Regions from separate parts of the Frankia sp. CgJB1 genome, predicted to be linked through region 1. Evidence: riboswitches for the same ligand, from Rfam matches in the RefSeq annotation. Region 1 holds a riboswitch; each other region holds the start of a gene.
The links. Region 1 has a riboswitch for cyclic di-AMP ahead of AC08OT_RS10280 (peptidoglycan-binding protein). Riboswitches for the same ligand answer to the same signal wherever they lie in the genome.

Region 1 (6,863 bases):
CCCGCCCGCGCGACGCGGCCCGGTTCCCGTTCCCGGACCGACGCTGAGCAGCGGCCGCAGGTAGCCGGCCGGCATCGACTCCCCCACGATCACTCCGTCCGCCTCGACCCACGCGTGCGCGGCGAACGGCGCGATGGTGCGCACCCCCACACGCCACGTCGGGAACGTTCCGGTCAACCGGCACAGCAGGGCGGTCGCTATCGAGCGGGGAACGCAGCCCCGCGCGCCGCGGCAGGTGAGGCTCACGGCTGTCACCGCCTGCCGGGCGGCGAGCGCGGTGTCATAGTCGGCCGGGCGGGCGCCCGCGCCCACCTCCGTGAGCACCCGGCAGATGCGGGCCGGCGACTGGGTCGCGAGCACCCGCGCGATCCCCACGGCGACCAGCGCGCCGAGCCGACGAGCGAGGGACGGTTTCGCCTCCGGCCGCTCGACCACCATCGGCGCGGTCACCGGGCCTGCGCCCGAGGATCGCAGACCGCCTCGGTCTCGGGTGACCATCGGGGTTCGGGCTCAGCCTCGATGAGGCCCACGTCCGCGAGTTGGGCGAGCAGACCCTCCACGTCGCGGCGCGCCGTCTCCGGGTCAACCTCGCTGGCCTCACACAGCCCGCGGGCGGCGGCTGCCGTGTCGCCGCCGTCGAGCAGGATCCGCAGCACCAGGGCACCCGAGGGGTTGAGGGTCCAGTACCGGCCGTTGTCGATATGGAGGAGCACCGCTCCGTACTCGGTCGGCGCCCACACTACGTCAGGCCGCAGCGTCACCATGATCACTCACTCCTCCGGTAGCTCACTCACTATCTCCGGTAGCGCAGTCAGGGCTCCGCCGGCTCGCGAGCACCCGCAGCCACGCGTCCACCGCGAACGTCGGTTGCAGCGCCTGGTGGCGATGACCAGGTACGGACGAAGATCGGCACGCCTGGCGCAGCGCGTCCGGCTCGATCAGGCCGAGATCGGCCAACGGGCTGTCATCGCACAGCTTCACCAGGACGTCCTGGCTGGCGCGCAGGCCCTGATCCGCCTTGGTCTCGCGGCGCAGGCATTCCTGCGGCACCACCCGGCGCATGGCCTCCTTCAACAACGGTTTGTACTCCCACGGACCGGTGCGCTCCTCGGGCCGCACCGCCAGCGCCGCCCGGACCACCCGATCGTCGAGGAAGGGGGCGGCGAGCGGCGGGCCGACCGGATCGGCGAGCTGGTCGAACAGCCGGAACACCGCCGCGCCGGCGCGGATGGCGAAGAGATCGGCGTGGCCGTCCCGGGTCTCGGCCAGCGGCCAGGCGCGCCGGGCGGCCTCCGCGAACGCTCCGGCCAGCAGGTCGAGGGCCGCCGGCGTGAGCCAACCCGGGACCACAGGCGGAAAGGCCCAGTCGAGCGGGGCCAGGACGCCCGGGTGGGATCGGCCGAAACCGGAGGAACCGGAGGAACCGGCCGGACGGTGGGCCTGGTCGACCGTGGCGCGGCGGGCCTGGTCGAGCGCATCGGCCATGTCGGCGAGGCAGTCCCGGTAGCCGCGCGGCCACATCATCCGCAGACACGCCATCCGCGGCCAGCCCTCCTGCGCTCGGTGTCCGCGCAGGTCGTGCAGCGCCCGCCAGGGCCGGCGGCGCAACAACCGGGGGAGGTAGGCGGGACAGCCATAGGCGACCTCGTCGCCACCGAACCCGGTGAGGTGCACCCGCGGCCCGTACAGCGCGACCCGGTCAAGACCCGCGCGCAGCTTCGCCCGGTCGACGATGCCGACGAACGGCCGGTCGAGCGGTTCGTCGGCGTCGGCAATGCCGTCGTAGACGAGGGGAAGCCCGGCGGCGGGCAGGACCTCGCGCGTGACGCCGGGGAGCGTGGCCGCGGCCCGCGCGGCCCACTGGGCGTCGTCGTCACCGGGATCGCGGGCGATCCCGGTGAGCGCGACCACGTCGGCGGGGCCGCGCGCGGCCAGGCAGCACACCGAGGTGGAGTCCAGCCCACCCGACAGATCACAGCTCACCGTCCCGCCGCCGGCGACCCGCGCCGCCACGGCCTCGGCGAGAGCCGCCCGCAGGGTCGGCGCCCCCTCCGCACGGGACCGCACCGGTGCCGGTCGACGCCACCACCGCAGGACAGTCGCCTTCTCGTCAGGGCCGACGAGAAGGTAGTGATCCGGGGGCAGCGCGTCGATCGACTCCCAGAGCACCAGGTCGTCGAGCGGATGGGGCGGTGACGGGTCGAGCGGCGACAGAGCCAGCGCCGCCCGGTTCAGCGGGGCGCCCGTGAGCCGGGCGAGCACGTCGGCGCGGTCGGCGGCAACCAGCTGGCTGCCCAGCCGGGCGGTGAAGACCCGCCGGGTTCCCGTCGGGCTGCCCTGGATACGACGGTGGCCGTCGATGTCGGCGATCACGTGGTAGTCGCCGGCCACCGCGCGCGCGAGGTCGAGAGCATGCACGTCACGGGCCGAGAGAAGCAGCCGCAGGAGCTGTCGCGCGTTGGTCGCGGCACACCCGATCAGGGCCAGTCGCGAGCGCCCGGCGACGGCACTGACCATGGCGTCGTCCGGCCAGTTGCCGACGATCCACGGCCGCCCGGAGGCGTACCGCAGCATGCGACGGACCCCCGGCGGACGCACGACGGGATCACGGTCGGCCAGCACCAGAAACCAGCAGGACGGAATCGGGACCACCGCCACCCCGGCCGCCGTCACGCAAAACGCCGCCAGAAATAGTCACGCCCCCAGCCCCAGCGGCCGTTCGTCACTGCGGCGAAGCTGCCGGCATCCTCCAGTCGCGGGGGGAGGTAGGTAGCCTTCATCGTCTTCTCCTCAGCGGTTTCCGCGCGCCCGCGCTGTGACGCGCACCCTTGCGACGCGCACCGGTGGCGATACACGACGGCGCCGCGCCCGTGGCGCGGGCGCCGGCCAGCTGGTCCGGCCCGTCTGGTTGAAATTCCCCCGCCGGGTTCACTGGCGGTTCAGCTGACCTCCGGTGGTGAATTTGGGGGACCTGAGCACGGTCTGCGGTCCCTGGACCGTGCTCAGGTCCCCATAACTCGGCCGCCGCACGACTCGGCCGGAACGGCCGTGGTATCAGGTGATCCACGAGTCCGGATTCAGTACATGCTGATGGGCACGCCGCAGTTCGACACCGGGCTCGATCCCGAGTTCGGTCACCAGCCGCCGGTAGACCGTCTGGTACTCGGCCAGTGCCTCGGCCCGCCGGCCGGTGTGTTCCAACGCGAGGATCAGTTGGGCCCAGAGACGTTCCCGGGTCGGATGTTCGACCGTGAGCGCCCGCAGGGTCGGCAGCACCCGATCGTACTCGCTGAGGGCCAGGCGGGCGTCGATCAGGTCCTCGCACACCGCCCAGCGAGCCTCCTCCAGCCGGAGGACCTCCGCGCCTGCGATCTCCGCCGGGAGCTCGTCGAACGCGTCCCCCCGCCACAGCGCGAGGGCACCTTCGAAAAACCCGGCGGCGCGTTCCGGTGAGCCGGCACGCACGGCGGCGCGGCCCTGCTCAGCGGCCGATTCGAACCGCTTAGCGTCGATCTCACCGGGCGCGACGACCAGGCGGTACTCCCCCGGCCGGCTCTCGATGCGCCCGGGGCCGTTCCCCCCGGCTCCGGGCGTGCCCAGGGGCGGCCCGAGGGTGTGCCGCAGCTCCGAGAGATAAGTCTTGATGTTGCCCCCAGCGGAGCGCGGCGGGGCATCCTGCCAGAGCGCGAGCCGCATCCCGTCCACACTCACCCACTGGCCGGCGTGCAGCAGCAGGGTCAGCAGCAGGATGCGCTTCTTGCGCTGGTCGATGCGGACCTGCTCACCCGAGGATCGCCGCACCTCCAGCGGTCCCAGGACCGCGAACAGGAGGCCGGCCCCGGTCGCGGAAGATGCGTTCGGACTCGCCTCAGATAGGTAGTCGTCGAGCATCGTGGCTCTCATCGATCGGGCCCCCGTTTCGGTTTTCCCGTGCGGGCCGGCTGGTCCCGCCCGGGCCGGTGCCATCTCCCGGCCCGGTGCTGGCCCGGTGGCTGAATACCCCCAGCTCACCCCGGGTAGTCATCCGGTGCATGCGGATATCGAGCAGCGCTCTCGGGCGGGTCGGGAACACCGCCCGACAGCGCCGGCGCCCGGTCGGCGGGCCTCGATCAGGGTCAGATCCCGAGCTTCGCCCGCGTCTGCGGCCCGACGATCCCGTCGACCACCAGACCGTGCTTCAGCTGGAAGTCCTTGACCATGTGGTTGGTCTGGTACCCGAACTTCCCATCCACGCTGATCGGGTAGCCAAGGCTGGCTAGCCTCTTCTGGATCTGGTGGACGTCGAGGTGGAACCTGAGGCCGATGGCCAGCGACGGGTAGCGGGCCGCAGGCGCCACCACGGCCGCACGCGCCGGGGCAGCCGCACGCGCCGGGGCAGCCAGCGAGGAGTAGGAGACGTTCGTGAACCGTGCGCCGCGCGAGACGGCCGCCGCCGCTGCCTGTCCCCGGGCCAGGTAGCGGTAGTGCATGCCCTTGGTGTAGGCGCTCCAGGCGGTGATGCCCTGGCCTTCACAGACCTTCTTCGCCGCCCAGGCGTTGACGGTTGGGTCGTAGAGGTTGCGGTTACCCACCCAGCCGGCGTGGGCCCGCATGTTGATCTGCCACAGGCCGCGCGAGTCCTCGCCGGAGGTGGCGTGGGCGTAGGGGTTGCCGCCGGACTCCGCAAGAGCCACCTCGACCCAGGTGGCCAGCGGGACGCCGCGGCAGCCGGGCAGTCCCGCGTTCGCGGCCGCGCTGGCGATCGTCACATCGGGGACCGTGGTGGCAGCCCTGGCCGGGCTCGCGGTGGCGAGCATGCCGGCGCCGGCGCCGATCACACCGACGGCGGCGACAACGGCGCCCCGGGTCCGGGTGGAATTTTTCCGATGCTTTCCCTTGGCCATTTCTTTGACATCTCATTTCGGTGTCGTCGAGCACAGACTAGTGATCGAGGGGAGGGATGCCGCTCGAAGGAGGGCGAGCGGAGACGACCGCGCTGGAGAAGAGCAGCACCCAGTGCCGGTCCCCCGGTGCGCCGAGGGTCCGTCCGGGGACGACCGATCGACGCACCCTGAGGATTCCGGGGTCGATGGGCTGAGCAGCCCGGCAGGCGGCCGCGGTCATTCCGTTCCGGGCCTGGCGGGCCCGGTGGACGGCAGGGGTCAGCCGACCACGGATGACGAGGTCAGGTGGCTTTCAGCCGAGCTGGTGGTATCGCGCGTCAGCGCGATCGGCCGGTACGGGCACCGACCGGATGGCACGTTCTCGCGAAGACGTCAGGGCGAGAACGGCGCCCAATATGGCGGGGACGCACCGCGGGTCGCGCCGAACGGCGTCACGGTCCAGAAGACCGGAGCCGAGCGTTCCTGAAACACAGGCAACGTCGAGTCCTTCCCGTACGCCTGCGAGGTTAGCTGTCGGGTTCGGGCCGGGAAGCCCGGCCGTTTCCGCGGCGTGCGCGTAACGGCTTAACCCCAAGGGCGGCCCGCAACGAGCCACCCGGAGGAACGTGGTTCCCCCGCTTCTGCCCAAGGTCTCTCGGAGGGAGCTCCGGACCGTGGGCAGAACTCGGCGTCGGCCCGGAGCTGTTGATACCTCGCAACCGTAGCGAACTACAAACCGTAGTGACAAGTACGAGTTGCGCCGAATCTGGGCGCATGTTGGTCACGATACGTGCATAACGCTGCAGTGCCGCAACTCTCGGACATCAATAGCAGCTACCGGTAGCGACACAGATCACCCGTCACGACCGGATCTTGGCGATATGACCGGCCTGTCGCGACGGGGACCGGTAGTCACGGGGACCGGTAGCCACGAGGACCGGTAGTCACCGGGACCGCCCGGCCGCCCGGCAATCCCTGCGCCCCCGCGCACCCCGGCAACCCCCGGCGGGCGGGAAACTTGGACCGGGGGTCGGGTGGCGTGTGGGCGGGTACGCAAACGCGAACGGTGCCGGCTTCGAGCCGCAGACTCGAAGCCGGCGCCGTTGGAAAACAGACGACGCGGTACGGGACGGACGATGGACCCGCGTGATTCGCGCCGGCACCCGCCAAGGAAACGCCTGCTGAGCGCTTGGGACTCCCGCGGAGGCACACCCCGATCGGAGCGGCACGCGGGCGCGCCCGGCACCGGGCGAGATCAGTCGAGCAGCCGGTCCCGCTGCCGTTGCCGTGGGGCCAGCCGCGGGGCACGGAGGTTCTCGAGGAACAGCAGGATGTACGCGCCGACCGCACGCCGACCGGGGCCGGCGAGCACGCCACGCCCCCCGGGTAGCGACGCCAGCCGGGCCCGGCGCGCGGTCCGCGTCATCATGCGCACCAGCGCAAGCGGGCTGACCTCGTCTCGCTCGGCGTGGAACAGTAGGACCGGCAGGTCGGGCAGCGACCGTGGGATCGGCTGTCCCGGACCCTCGCCCGCGATCTTTCGGTACACCAGCGGCAGGTCGAGCAACACGAGGGCATCCGGCCGGACGGCTGGCGAACCGGCGCCGACCAACGCCCGCAGGGCCCCGCTGTCCGAACCCAGCAGGATGAACGGACCCTCGGGGGCACGCGCCTCACCAAGGGCGAGGACGGTGTCTCTCCCGTGGTCGAGAAACGTCACCTGATATCCGTCGAGCGCGAGCCGGAAAGCCAGGCCCTCGAAATGTTCAGCGGATTCTCCCCGACCGGGGAGAAGGACGACATTGGCTCTTCTCGAGTGGGTTGGATCACCGCTGGGCCAGTAACGGGTTCCCGGCCCCCCACATATCCATTGGGGCGCGGATAAACGTATGCTGACGAAACCAGGGACGACACAGCATGCTCCGATCGGAAACCGTCCAGAGATGTACCCGGTATTGACCGGACATCGATACCGAGGCAGCTGGCGTCCACGCAGGCAAT
Region 2 (6,863 bases), on a different contig from region 1:
GACCGCGAGGCCGCTGCCGACGATGGCCGTGACCGCGCCGGTGGTGCGCAGGATGCGACCGGCGGGCGATGGGGCCTGCGGTGCTCGATGTCTGCCGCCACGACGCCCAGAGGGCATGTTCGTCCAATCCCGTCGCCTGCGGGGTGAGCTGTCGGGTGCGGGCTGGGATGGCCCGGCCGGAGGATCCGACCCCGGGTGGCGAGTAGGAACCGCTCTCCACCATGGACCGGGATGCACCGGCTTTACCCCAAGGACGCTGCTTGCGGCGCCCGAAATGTGGGTCCCCCACTCCTGCCCGCTGCGGTTGATGTTCGTTCCGGCCGCTCGCACGGGGGCAGGACTCGGCGTCCGTCCGGGCGGCCTCGCCGACGAGGCGAGTGAGCGGCACTCTAGCGAGAACCGCTCATGGAGCGCAAACCGGGGTGGTCCGGAGTAACCAGTGAGGATCGCGCGAATCGTGCCACTTCTGTACAGGTTCCGCAGGTGGCTCGCTGGTCCTGCTGTTCCTCGCCGGCCTTGCCGAAGATCGGCTCTGCCGGAGGCCGGTCAGGGTGTGGTCCGGGTGATGTTGGTGGTGGGTTGCACGGGCCAGCCCGTACGGGCCGTCAACCGGAGATCGTCCGGAGGCCGGTCGGGCCGGCCCATCGTCGAGGTGAGATCCCCTGACCGGTGTCGCCGGGGTGGGATGTCCGGTTGCCGCGGCGGTCGTCCCCCGTCGCGGGAGCGGAGTGAAGAGATCAGCTGACGGAGCTGACGGAGTGAATGGATCAGCTGAAGGTGGCCCGCCAGGTCGCCGGGCCGACGATGCCGTCGACGGCGAGTCCCTTGGCGGCCTGCAGGGCGCGGGCGACTGCGGCGGAGCGTGGTCCGTAACGGCCGTCGATCGTGATCGGATACCCCAGATGGTTGACGCGGGCCTGCCAGGCCCGCACGTCGTCACGTACCTGCCTGGCCAGTGCGGTCGTCAGGTTACGGGTGAATACGGGGGTGCTCACGGAGATGGGGCTGACCGTCAGCTCACTGCGTTTCGCCGTGCGCGACGCCTGGCCCGAGGAGCTCGACGAGCCGCCCGCGAGCTGGTCGGCGCCCATCCCGCGGCCACAGGTCGGCCACTGGCCGAAGCCGGACCGCCGGGCGAGCTTGAGTGCGGCCTCGTCCTGGACAGCCGGGGGAGCCTGGTGCGGCAGACCGCTGTAGCCGAGGCCGTGCCAGGTGCTGGCGGAGAACTGGTAGGCGCCGTAGTACGCGTTGCCGGTGTTGATCGTGTAGTCACCGCCGGACTCGCACTGCCGCAGGCCCGTCCAGGTGGTGGCCGCACCGGCCGGCTGGCTGAGCGCGAAGGTGCCGCCCACCGCTGCCGCGAGTACGGGTGCGACCACGAGGGCCCGGGCCCGGCTGCGGGTACCGGCGCGGCATTGTCGGCCACTGATACGTGCGTCGGACATGTCTTGTGGTCCTTCCCCACGCCTGCGAGGTAAGCTGTCGGATTCGGACTGGGAACTGCCCGGCCGTGCCAGGGATTCCCTGGAGACGGAAGCCGCACCGGAAACACCTTTCCGTGTGGTCGTCGCACATGGCTTCACCCCGAGAGCATCGAATCCTTTCGATACTCGGAGATGGGTCCCCCGTTCCTGCCGCCCGGTTCGAGAAATCGTCGGCCGGGGGCAGGATTCGGCGTGCCGCCCGACGAATGCCCGGCGTTGTTGCCGGGCACGGCGAAAACCATAACCACGCCGCCCGGCGAGTCGCCAAGCATTGAATAGGGTGCGTGAAAAAGAGCACACTCGGCGCGCCTGCTTGAGCAGGAATCGACGGCCTGGTATCGCGCGTGCGCGCCCGCTCATCAAACTGGCGGTACGACGTGCGGAGGCATTTGTGCTTGGCCGATCACCCTGTTTGCCGATGGGCGACGATGAGCGGAGAGTCCCGTATCAGGCCAGATGTGTGATATGTCAACAAAGGTGTGACGGCCCTGCTACGAGATCGACGCGAGTGATCGGCCTGATACTACGCTTCGTCCGTTGAAGCCTGTTTTTGTGAGAAAAACAACGGAAATCGGGCGGTAACTTGCAGCGTTGTGATTTTTGCACACGGCGGATTCGATCGAACACCGATTGTGAAAATTGCCTGTCGGGCCGCCACGCTGGACGAAGGGGTTCCGTGGGGCGGGGCGGTAGGTGAACGGTTACCGAAGGCCCGGTGCGTGTCCGCTAATGTGGCCGCAACCTGCTGGTCGCCAGCGGAGGCGGCGTTACGCGAGGAGCGGGGTCCCTCGCCCGGTAAACAGTGGTCCCCCAGCCGTCGGAGCGACCGGGGAACCGTGGGGCCGGCATAGTACGGGAAATCGGCAGGTCGTGCATCGGACCGGGGCGGGTCGGATGTCCGCCGCGTGCCGGTCGTTCCGTCCGCCGGAAACGATGGAGAGTGTCGGGTCGAGGGGTCCGGAGAATGCCCTCGGACGAGCGGCGGCGGTTGCCCGGTTGCCCGTTTTCGCGGCCGGCGGCTATCTGTCCTCCTGCCCGCCTCCTGTCCGCCTCCTGTCCGCCGGCCGGCGGTCCGGCCGGACGGTATCCGACGAACCGATCCCGCCAGCCGGCGTACGCTCCTGGCCCGGACTATGCCCGTCCGAGGCTGGTGCCGGCGGAACGGAGGTCCTCACACGCCTGGGCGACGCGGGCCGCCATGCTGCTCTCCGCGAGCTTTCCGTAGGTACGCGGGTCGTATGCCTTCTTCACGCCGACCTCACCGTCCACCTTGAGAACGCCGTCATAGTTTTTGAACACGTGGTCCACGATGGGGCGGGTGAATGCGTACTGGGTGTCCGTGTCCACGTTCATCTTGACCACCCCGTAGTCGAGCGTCTCGCGGATTTCGGTGAGAGCCGACCCGCTACCGCCGTGAAAGACGAGGTTGAACGGCTTCGCGCTGGCTGGCAGCCCGAGCTTCCTGGCGACGTACTCCTGTCCTTCGTGCAGAATCGTCGGGCGTAGCTTGACGTTTCCGGGCTTGTACACACCGTGCACGTTGCCGAAGGTGGCGGCGAGCAGGTAGCGCCCCTTCGCGCCGGTGCCGAGCACCTCGGCCGTCCGCCACATGTCCTCCGGCGTCGTGTAGAGCTTCTCGTCGATCGCGCCGACGACGCCGTCCTCCTCGCCGCCGACGACCCCGATCTCGACCTCGAGAACGATCTTCGCGGCGGCGGCATCCGCGAGTAGTTCCTCGGCGATCTTGAGGTTCTCCTCAAGGGGGACCGCCGAGCCGTCCCACATGTGCGACTGGAAGAGCGGCTCGCGCCCCTGGGCCACCCGATCCTTCGAGATCGCGATCAGGGGACGGATGTAGGTGTCAAGCTTGTCGGCCGGGCAGTGGTCGGTGTGCAGGGCGATGTTGACCGGATACGCCTCCGCGACATGGTGGGCGAACTCGGCTAGTGCCTCCGCGCCGAGGACCATGTTCTTCACCGTCGAGCCGGACAGGTACTCGGCACCGCCGGTGGACACCTGCACGATGCCGTCACTGCCGGCTTCGGTGAAGCCCCGCAGCGCGGCGTTCAGGGACTGCGACGAGGTCACGTTGATCGCGGGGTAGGCGAAGGACTGGGCTTTCGCCCGGTCGAGCATCTCGGCATATACGTCTGGCGTGGCGATGGGCATCGGTGGGGCTCCTTACGAACCTGTAGGGGCGCCGATCAGCCCTGCACCCGCGGTGCAGGACAGCCGGATCGGGCCGAAGCCCGCCGTGGACTCCTGATGGGCGAAGGGTATGACGCCTTGCCCCGTCCCGGGGTCGGATGCGGCTGACGTCGCCGACGCGGTGCCGGTCCGCGCGCCGGGCGCGGGGCGCGGGGCGGGTGCCGACCAAGGGTCGGCACACTGGTCGAGTGGATGTCGGCAGCCTGTCCGGGATGACGCTGTACGTCGTCCTCTTCGCGGTCATCTTCGTCGAGAGCGGGATCCTGATCGGGTTCTGGCTTCCGGGTGACACCATTCTCTTCGCGGCCGGGCTGATGGCGGCGGACGCGGCGTCGAACGTGTCCGTCGCGGTCCTCTCGATCGGGGTCGCAGCGGCGGCCACCGTCGGGGCGGTGGCGGGCTACTACACCGGGCATCGCCTCGGCCGGCCGTACCTGGAGCGCAGGTACGCCACGGTGCTGGCCCGTACGGAGGAATTCTACCGACGGTTCGGGCCGATCACCCTGGTCGCGGCCCGCTTCGTGCCGTGGGCGAGGACGTTCGCGCCGGTACTCGCCGGGGCCGTGGCGATGTCATGGTCCCGCTTTCTGATCGCGGTCATGCTCGGAGCGCTCGTCTGGGGGACCGGATTGGTCCTTCTGGGCTATACGGCGGCCGCCATTCCTGGGCTGCGGGACGCGGCGGTGTGGATCGCGCTCGTCGTGATCGCCATCTCCGTCATCGCCGGGATCGCCGGTGAGCTGCTGCGTCGGCGATCGGGCCGGCTCCCCGACCAGGGGCCGCGGTAGTCCGTGTCGGGCGAGGAGCGCCGAGGGTCGGGCGAGGAGCGTAGGGATGTTGTCCGTTAGTGCCCCGCGGCGCCGGATCCCGTCGGGAGATCCGTGGACCGGTAGTCTCCACGACGTTACGACCAGATCACATTGGACGATCAATTCCCTTTCCTATGGCAATTTCTGGCTATGGCCGGCTAACCTTGATCGATCCAGGTACGCGGTCGGGGGGTCCGACCACCGAAGGATTCGATGCTTCGACACCACAGGCGGCACCATGCGGAACGGCGTCGCGCCGGCCCCGTCCTCTGCACCGCGGCAGGGGCCTTGACCGCGGTTCTGGCGATCGTGCTGCTCGCGGGTGGTCATTCGGGACCGCGTGACGGTGACCACGTGGCCGGCCGCGTCGGCGCGCAGCCGGGTCGGGGCGTGGTCGGGGTGACGGCCGGGGTCCCTCCCACGTCGATCGCGGATCGGATCGCGGATCGGGGTGCGCCGACCGGGCCCGGGGCCGAGCCGCAGCCCGCCGCTCGCCCGGCCGGTCCGGATCAGCTGCCCGCTGCGCGGGCGTCGGCTCTGGCCCTGGCCGCGCCGGTGACGGCTCCGTCCGCGTCGGCCCCGGCGCCGGCTGTTATCTCGCCGCGCCCGCCGTACCTGCCGGCCTCCTGGACGAGCCTGGTCGGTCAGGCCGTGACCTCGACCAACCTCGAGCGCCGGGCGGCCGGTTGCCCTCCGTTGATCGTCGACTTACGGTTGGCCGCCGCGGCCCAGGCACACAGCGTCGACATGGCCACGGCCGGCTATTTCGGCCACGACAGCCCGGACAGTCGCTCGCCCTTCGACCGGATCGCCGCCGGCTTCTCCTTCTCCATCGCCGCCGAGAACATCGCCGCCGGTCAGCGCACCGTGGCCGAGGTGATGCGCGGATGGATGAACAGCCCGGACCACCGATCGAACATCCTCACCTGTTCGTTGACCCGGATCGGCGTGGGCTACGCGACGGGCGGCAGGTACGGCACCTACTGGACCCAGGACTTCGGGACGCCGTGGGGCCCGGCCCACTTGCCGGGCGCGACCGGCCCGTGGCATCCCGCGAGGTGCACCCGACCTCGATCCTCCGCGACTCGCGGGGATGTCCCGGTCCTGATCAGTAGTCGATCCCGTAGGGTCGGGTCATCGTCGCCGACGGCAGCGAGCACGGCAACGAGCACGACAGCGAGCGTGGTAAAGCCCGCGGACCCAGCCGGTAGACGGGCTGGCGGGCCGCGCGGCAGCGCCGTCGGCGAGGGTGATCCTGGCAGGAGGAGTGACCTTGGTTCGGGCGGTGGTCACCGGCGCGGCCGGCTTCCTCGGCGGAGCGCTGGCCCACGCGCTGCGGCGGCGCGGTGACGACGTTGTCGCCATCGACATCCGGCGCGCGCCGGGTGTCATGCAGGCCGACGTCAGCCGTCCCGGTGAGTGGGAGAAAGCCCTTTACGGCACGGAGCTGGTGATCCATGCCGCCGCCATCGGGACCGGTGGCGTCGCGGAACTGACCCCGGTGCGTCCCGGCCGAGCCGGAGCGCCGGTACGGGTGCCCGACGCCGAGATCCGGCGGGTGACCCTCGGCGCCACGGCGGCGTTGCTCGACGCCGCGGGTCGGGCCGGGGTCGACCGCTTCATCCATCTTTCCTGTGTGGACGTGCTTGCCCGGACGAGTGGCCCGGTCCCCGGCGGGACCGGGGACCGGGGGCCCGCGCGAGCCGTCGGCCGACCACTGGACGAGACCACGCCGATCGGGCTGACTGGCGACGTCCGCGCCGACGCCATGGCCGCCGCGGAACAGGCGGTCGGGTCGGCCGCTGCGCACGGACTCGGCGCGACCGTCCTGCGGATCGGGGACGCCTACGGTCCCCGGGCTGGTCGCTGGACCCTCTGGCCGGTGCTGCTGATGCGGGCCGGGCGGTTCGTCCTCGTCGACGGCGGCCGGGGTGTGCTCAGCCCCGTGCATGTCGACGACGTGGTCACGGCGGTGACCACCGTCGCCGGTGCGGACCGGTCGGCGGTCGCCGGTGAGGTGCTGCACGTGACCGGGGGGGAGTCGGTGTCCGCCGCCGACTTCTTCACCTTTTACTGTCAGATGCTCGCGATCGCGGCGCCCCGCTCCGTACCGGCCAGGATCTTCGAAGCGGTCGACGCGATTGATCGTGTCCGTTCGTTCGCGGAGGGTTACCGGAGGCGAGGCGCGGACGGTTCCGCGGCTGAGACGCCACCCCTCCCCACCCACCCGGTCCCGGCGGTCTCGACGACCTCGGTACGGCCAGCGGGCTCAGCCGTTCCGGCCGCCCCGGCCGTTCCGATGAACTCGGCGATCCCGTCGCGGCGGGCACCGGGCCTGGTCCGCGGTGTCGGTGCCCGTCTG
Region 3 (6,863 bases), on a different contig from region 1:
CGGACCAGGTCCCGCCCGTCGACCTGGCCCTTGACGAGGTAATCTTGCGCGCCCGCGGCGACCGCCTGCGCCCCCCGGTACTTGTCAACCAGACCGGTGAGCACCACGACCGGCGCTCCCGCCTCGACCGTGAGCAACCGGCGCAGCGCCGACAGGCCCTCGCTGTCCGGCAGCCCTAGATCCAGCAGCACGCACGCGACGTGCTCGCTGCGACGGGCGGCTTCGGCCACCGTGCGCACCCGGGTCAGCTCGACCGGAGCGGAGGCCTCGTCGAGGAGCTCGGACACCAGATAGGCGTCGGCATCATCGTCCTCGACCAACAGCACAGGCCAGATCACTTCCGCAGGATCAGCGTTCGGCGCCCGCATCGCGTTGCTCTCGGTTCCTGACACATCTCCTCGGCATTGCACGACACGAGGCCATACCGGCCCAACCCGGACCCGAAGCATGGCACGACCACAGCGCCCGTGCGCATCGGAACGCCGAACCGGAGTGGACCGCGGCCAAGAAGACGGAGCGCGACGGGCTCAGGAAAACCGGGCTCAGAAAGACATGGTGGGCCCACGGGAACGACGGCAGTCGCCAGGACAGATCAACGGGCGGCGGTGTGGCTATCAGCATCGGTGTGGCTGCCGGTAGCGCGGCCCTGCGCGCCCTCCCTCCCTGGCGGGGTCTCACCCGGAACCGGCGCCGTGGGACGGCCCAGCAGGTACCAGCCCCACAGCCCGGCGGGCACCGGGGCCCGCACCGGCGCGCCGGGTACCTCCCGAGCGTCCATCACGTCGAGCAGGTGATCCCAGTAGCCCGTCAGGCGGGCCGCCAGGCTTCCACCGAACAGCCTGCTGTGCAGGAGGTGCGGATGCGGTCGGGTCGGAGCGTGGCGCATCGCATCGGAGAAGCGGTCGAGGAGATCCCGGCGCTCGTCGTCGGACAGCTCGGCCATCAGCTCACGCAGAAGTTCGTCCTCCAGCGTCGCATGTTCGACCATCAACGCGGCCAGATCCCGGCGCAGGTTCGCGACCGGCTCCGCGGGCCGGTTGAGGTCCCCCTGGACGTACTGTTCAATGCCGCGCATCACCGAGGAGCAGCGCCGCGCCAAGCGGCCCAGGTCCGCCACCCGCGCCCGGCCACCCACGACCCGGCGGGCCATCTCCGGGTAGACCACCGACTCCATCGCGCTCAGGTGTGCGGAGACGGCGGCCACGGCCGCGTCGCTGGCATGCAGCGCCTGCCGCGGGTCGGTCGACGGACCACCCACGTCACCGTGGGCGTCGGCGCTGCGCGAGAGCTCGATCAGACGGACGGCGTCCTGATGCGCGGCCTCCACCAAGGTCGCCAACGTCTCGGCCATGACCACCTCGCAGCCCATGGGCAGATACCCAGCGGAGAGCTACCGGAAGCCCAAGCTACGCCTATCCGACCCGGTCCGCATCTCGGCAGCCACCACGCAGCCGTAACCCGGTACCCACAAAAGGTGCCAGTCGCCTCGCTCGGCACCTGACTCTCAGACTTGGTCCCTGTGGTGTCCGGCCGTGGCTCCGCCGGACGGCACCGTCACCGGGCGAGGAACTCGTCGAGATCGGCGAGGAACCGCGTCTCATCCTCGACCACCAGGCCGCCGATGTCGGCGTGGCCGGGCGGACCCGGCTGCGCGAGCACAATCGAACCGGTACCGTGCCGGATGGTGAGCCGCCGCCCGAGCAGCGCGGCCAGTCGCATGGAAGCCGACCCGCAGGCCTCGTCCTCGGTGACGCCGTGCCTGCTGGCGAAGGCCCGGGCCCGCACGACCCCGCCCGGCTCATCCTCCCACGCCCAGAGTTGGGTCAGGTCCTCGCCGGGTGGACGGGGCAGGTCGAGCGCGTCGACTTGGCACGGGTCCGCAAGCATCTCATGCCACCAATAAGGCACGGCGGCCAAGGCGCTGCGGACCCAGACCCGGCCCTGCTCCTGCCAGCTGACCGCCTCGCCGCCGGCCGGGCGGAGGATCTCCGGATGGCCACCGAGCAGCCGACCCAACAGCCAGGCCGACCCTACCAGGGCGTGTCCCGCCAGGGGCAGCTCCCCGGCGGGCGTGAAGGTGGCCAGCTCCGCCAGCTCCGGGTCGTCGACGAAGACCGTGGCGGAGCAGCCTAGTCGGCGCGCGACGACGGACCGCTCCCGCGCGTCGGGCAGCAACTTCGCGGCGTCCAGCACCACGGCGAGCAGACTGCCGCCGGCGCCCGTCTCGTCGGCGAACACCCGAAGCGTGCGTACCTCGATCCCGATCACTCGATCCTCCCTGTGAGGTATCCCATACGCCGGACGTGTGTCTCACCCTTCGCGTGGCACCCCGCCGGCACAGTCGCCAGGCATCCGCGTCCACGGTGAAGCCCGGATCGCCTCCGGACGGCCGGCACCGACTTGTCACCATGAAGGTTCACCAGCGGGAAGGTCGTGGGAAATGCCGACAGGTGGACATGGATCGGCGGCAGGGAAGGAGGCAATGATGCGGGACGATGCGGTGCCGGGCGAAAGAGTACGCGACGAGACGGTACGCGAGAGCCGGGGACGCGACGATGACGGCGCGCACCCGGACGGCGGCGACCACGGCAGCCAGCATCCCGTCCGGGAGGTGCTGGGGGACGCCCTGGAGCAGGCGTCGGCCAACGCCCATAAGCTCGCCGGCGCGCTGACCCGTCCGGTCTCCCTAGTCCGGGTGGGTCGCAAACGACGCCAGGTGCCCCGCCCCGGGCTACCGCGGACGCCGGACGGGCGCGTCATGGCCTGCGGCGTGTACAGCCATGGCCGGCGGGTCACCACGGACATCGACCAGGCCGACGCGCTGCGGTTGGCGCGGTCCGAACGCAGCGGGTTCGCCTGGCTCGGCCTGTTCGAGCCGAGCTACGAGCAGCTCACCGCGATCGCCGAGGAGTACAGGCTGGACAAGCTCGCGGTGGAGGACGCGGTCACCGGCCACCAGCGCCCCAAGCTCGAGCAATACGAGAACCACCTGTTCATGGTGCTCAAGACGACCAGTTACGTGGAGCACACCCAGATGACGAGCACCTCCGAGGTAGTCACCACCGGCGAAATTATGATCTTCCTCGGCGAGGACTTCGTCGTGACCGTGCGGCACGGCAGGCACGGGGAGATGACGAAGCTGCGCGGCCGGCTGGAGGCCAACCCGGAGATGCTCCGGCACGGCCCGACGGCCGTGCTGCACGCCATCTGCGACAGCATTGTGGATGACTACGTCCGCACCGTGGAAAGCATCCAGGCCGACGTCGACCAGATCGAGGCGGGGGTCTTCCATCGGGATCAGAAGCCGTCGACGGAAAGCGCTTACCAGATGAAACGCGAGCTTCTGGAGCTCAAGCACGCGGTGCTGCCGCTCGCGGGCCCGTTGCGTACCCTCACCACGGACGCCCCCACGATGGTCGACGTGGCGATGCGCCGTTACTTCCGGGACGTCGCCGACCACCTCGAGCAGGTCAGCGAGCGTATAGCTCACTTCGACGAGCTGCTTTCCTCCGTGCTCCAGGCGACGCTGACGCAGGTGACGATCGCACAGAACGAGGACATGCGACGGATCAGTGCCTGGGTGGCGATCGGCGCCGTCCCGACCGCCGTCGCCGGGATCTACGGGATGAACTTCGACCACATGCCGGAGCTTCGTCAGACGTGGGGCTACCCGGCCATCCTGGCCGTCATTACGACGATCTGCCTGTTCCTCTACCGTGCGTTCAAGCGCAACGGCTGGTTCTGACACCGACCTGCATGCTATGCGCGCAGGGACCACGACAATGACGGCAGATCCATAGTCCCTTTTTACTATCAGTTGGCTGACGCGACGTATCCGTACGATGGGTTACCCCTGGCCCGCCACGTCGGTTACCGTTACCAACCGTGTCGGAGCAACCGGGTCTCGTGCCAGCCGCTCGGTGCGGTCCCCGCCGATCCCCCCACCCGTCAGGGGACTCCATGACCTCGTCTGACCCCAAGAGTCATAAAACAGCCATCCTGCCTGATCGGGGCGATCTCATCGCGGAGCTCGCCGGCCGGCTGGAGGCCCTCGACGCGCTCCTCAACCGGCTGGAGGATGCCGAGCGGCAGGCCGCCGACGCCAGCGAGCATCTCATCCGGACCCGCCGGTGGCAGGAGGACACGGTCCGGACCATCCAGGAGGAGCGGGCTCGGATGCGCCAGCGCCAGCACGCCCTCGACGAGCTCGCCGGCCACGCCCGCGCCGCGGTCGAGGCGCTGGCGCACCATCGCTCGCTGCCCCATGAGGTCCACGAGCTCGCGGTCGAGCTCCAGGTGCTCGATGCGGCGGGATTCCTCACCCGCCGCAGCTCCCGGTCCCGCTGAGGGGGTGCACGCCCGACCTCGCCCGCCAACTACTTTAAGTAGTCAAAAGTCGCCCACGGGCCGAGGGAGGGCTACCCGCCCGCCCGCCTCTCACCCGGACCGGCCGCCGCCACGGACCCCCTACGCAGCGAAAAACCAGCAGGACAACCGGAGTGCGAAGGGCCTTCGGCCCGCCCGGTCAGCCCGGCCGGCCGAGCGGGCCGCCGACGTCGCGCGACGGGAACTTCAACGCACACTCGCCGTAGTTGGGAAGGACTAGTGTTTACCCACCCCGTCCAAGTGGACTAGTCTCACGCCGACGTCACGACAACACCGGGGCCGAACGCCGAGTCCTGCCCCCGGCCCCGGTGTCCCCTCCGAGTCGTCATCAGGGGCAGGAGCGGGGGACCCACCTCCACCGGCCGGCACCGATCCGCGGTATCGACCTAGGGGTGAAGCTCGACGCGTGAAGGTCACGCGAGAGCCGGGCAGCCCAGCCCGAACCCGACAGCTCACTTCGCAGGCGTACGGGAAGGAATACACCGTTGTCCGCGCAAAGCGTGCAGCTCGACGAAGAAACGCGAGGCGCCGGTCGCGGCCGTCATCGCGCACCCTCCGCGCCCCCGGCCGCCCGCAGCCGGGCCCGGGCCCGGGCCTTCGCCGCCCTGACCACCGGGACCGTCGCGGTCTCCGGAGTGGCTCTCGCCGGCTGCGCCACCGACATCAACGCCGACGCAGCGAAGGACGAGCAGCCGAACACCGCTCCGATCACCCTCGCCGCGCAGATCGGCTCCCATGCCGCCCTGGGTGGCAGCATCGCGGCGGCGGCGGTCAGCACCCACGGCTCCACCTCCCTGCTCGGCACGGCGGGCGGTGTCAACGCCCCGCCCTTAACCGGCAAGGTTCAGGTCGGTCTCCGGGTGACCAACCCCGAGGTGACCGTCAACGCGGACCAGCCGATCGACATCGGCTTTTCGCTCTACAACGAGCAGACCCACGAACCACTGGCGAACCAGCTGGTCAAGGTGCAAGTGAAGCTCCCCACCGGGTGGGCCACCTTCAAGCACCTTTACACTAATGCCCAAGGCTACACTTCCTACACGGCCCGGGTGCTCACCACCACGAACGTCACCGCGGTCTTCGACGGCACAGACGCCCTGCAGTCCGCCCGCTCGGCGAACGACGCCACCCTGCGCGTACGGCCGGCACCCATCCCCCAGCCCGTCCGCAACGCCGCCTGGTCGGATCTCCTTGCGACAGGGGACGCCGCGGGCCAGACGTCGGTTCCGGTCCCGTCGAGCTCCCTCGGGGAGAAGGCCGTCTACCTGGCCTCCCTGCAGGCCGGCAAGCCCTACGTCTACGGTGCGGAGGGCCCGAGCTCGTTCGACTGCTCCGGCCTCATCCAGTACATCTTCAAGCAACTCGGCAGGAGCGTGCCGCGGACGACCGATGCCCAGTTCGCCGCCGCCATCTGGGTGTCGCAATACAACAAGCAGCCCGGCGACCTGATCTTCTTCGGGACACCCGGGAACATCTACCACGCCGGCATCTACGCGGGTGACGGCATGATGTGGGTGGCGCCGCGCACCGGCGACGTCGTGTCGCTCAAGAAGATCTATACCACCTCCTACTACGTCGGTCGGATCCTCTAGCAGCCGGTCGGAGCCGGCGCACCGCCCTCATGCCGACGCAACGGCTCATCCGGCTCCGGTGGATCGCCTTCGCGGCTGGCGGACCGCACGAGCCCTGCCGTTCCACCAGCGGCCGGCTACCGGGCCTCCCCTCCGGGCACCGACCCGAAGCCGTGAAAGCCGGGCCCGGGACTCCCACCCACCGGCGAAGCCGCGGACAGACCAGCAAGCGGGCCCTGTCACCGCCCGACAACCCGCCTACATGGTTCCTTTCCAGCTATCCGGACGGGCCCTCCTTCCGGTGGGACGGACGTCAGATCTCCCCCCCCATCTGACGTCCGTCCGGCCGGAAGGCCCCCGATTCCGCCGGCCTTCCCTCGGATCCCCCCCCATCCGCACGGGAAGGCCGGCGGGCCTCGGACCCCCAGCCGACCAGGTTCGCCGATGCCGCTACCCCCCTCCCGGCGGCATCGGCGGACTTCAGCCTTCAGTCTCTGCCCGGTGCGGGAAACAGCCCGGCCCGCTCGCGGGCGCCGCGGTCAGGCCCCCAGCCGGTGACCGGACGAGAACTTCCACAGGGCCTCGCTGACCTTCCGGTCCCAGGAGGCCTCCGGGGCCCGGCCCTCCGGGACACGGTCCTGGCAGTTCGGCCCGGGCTCCGGGTCGAACTGCCCGACGACGCCGACCGCGGCGAATTCCGGCTTACCCGGGGCGCAGGCAGCGGCCAGGGCCAGCCGGGCACCCTCGCCGATCCCCCACACGTAGACCCGGTCCGGATCCACCTTGGTCCGTTCCGTGGAGACGAAGCGGACCACGTCGCGCAGATAGCGCACGTCCGCCCCCTCGGGTCCGTCGATCCGCCACGTGCCGCCCACGGCTTCCGGGAAGGCCACCGCGAAGTCGCGG

Region 2: another riboswitch for cyclic di-AMP. It lies ahead of AC08OT_RS05710 (transglycosylase family protein); the one in region 1 lies ahead of AC08OT_RS10280 (peptidoglycan-binding protein).
Region 3: another riboswitch for cyclic di-AMP. It lies ahead of AC08OT_RS15905 (C40 family peptidase); the one in region 1 lies ahead of AC08OT_RS10280 (peptidoglycan-binding protein).

What each region holds. Positions count from the first base shown of each region.
Region 1 covers NZ_CDWTNB010000072.1:3,602-10,464, reverse strand. The annotation lists gene AC08OT_RS10305 (lasso peptide biosynthesis B2 protein) at 1-450, opposite strand, end outside; gene AC08OT_RS10300 (lasso peptide biosynthesis PqqD family chaperone) at 447-764, opposite strand; gene AC08OT_RS10295 (asparagine synthase-related protein) at 787-2,658, opposite strand; gene AC08OT_RS10290 (lasso RiPP family leader peptide-containing protein) at 2,670-2,780, opposite strand; gene AC08OT_RS10285 (AfsR/SARP family transcriptional regulator) at 3,055-3,903, opposite strand; gene AC08OT_RS10280 (peptidoglycan-binding protein) at 4,116-4,883, opposite strand; cyclic di-AMP (ydaO/yuaA leader) riboswitch at 5,365-5,518, opposite strand; gene AC08OT_RS10275 (alpha/beta fold hydrolase) at 6,118-6,582, opposite strand.
Region 2 covers NZ_CDWTNB010000029.1:23,849-30,711, reverse strand. The annotation lists gene AC08OT_RS05715 (transglycosylase family protein) at 1-117, opposite strand, end outside; cyclic di-AMP (ydaO/yuaA leader) riboswitch at 120-316, opposite strand; gene AC08OT_RS05710 (transglycosylase family protein) at 768-1,445, opposite strand; cyclic di-AMP (ydaO/yuaA leader) riboswitch at 1,452-1,687, opposite strand; gene fbaA (class II fructose-bisphosphate aldolase) at 2,616-3,653, opposite strand; gene AC08OT_RS05700 (DedA family protein) at 3,881-4,480, shown strand; gene AC08OT_RS05695 (CAP domain-containing protein) at 4,790-5,851, shown strand; gene AC08OT_RS05690 (NAD-dependent epimerase/dehydratase family protein) at 5,775-6,863, shown strand, end outside.
Region 3 covers NZ_CDWTNB010000155.1:352-7,214, reverse strand. The annotation lists gene AC08OT_RS15930 (PP2C family protein-serine/threonine phosphatase) at 1-368, opposite strand, end outside; gene AC08OT_RS15925 (hemerythrin domain-containing protein) at 593-1,351, opposite strand; gene AC08OT_RS15920 (PhzF family phenazine biosynthesis protein) at 1,555-2,268, opposite strand; gene corA (magnesium/cobalt transporter CorA) at 2,483-3,745, shown strand; gene AC08OT_RS15910 (hypothetical protein) at 3,961-4,347, shown strand; cyclic di-AMP (ydaO/yuaA leader) riboswitch at 4,692-4,866, shown strand; gene AC08OT_RS15905 (C40 family peptidase) at 4,872-5,978, shown strand; gene AC08OT_RS15900 (plasmid partitioning protein) at 6,497-6,863, opposite strand, start outside.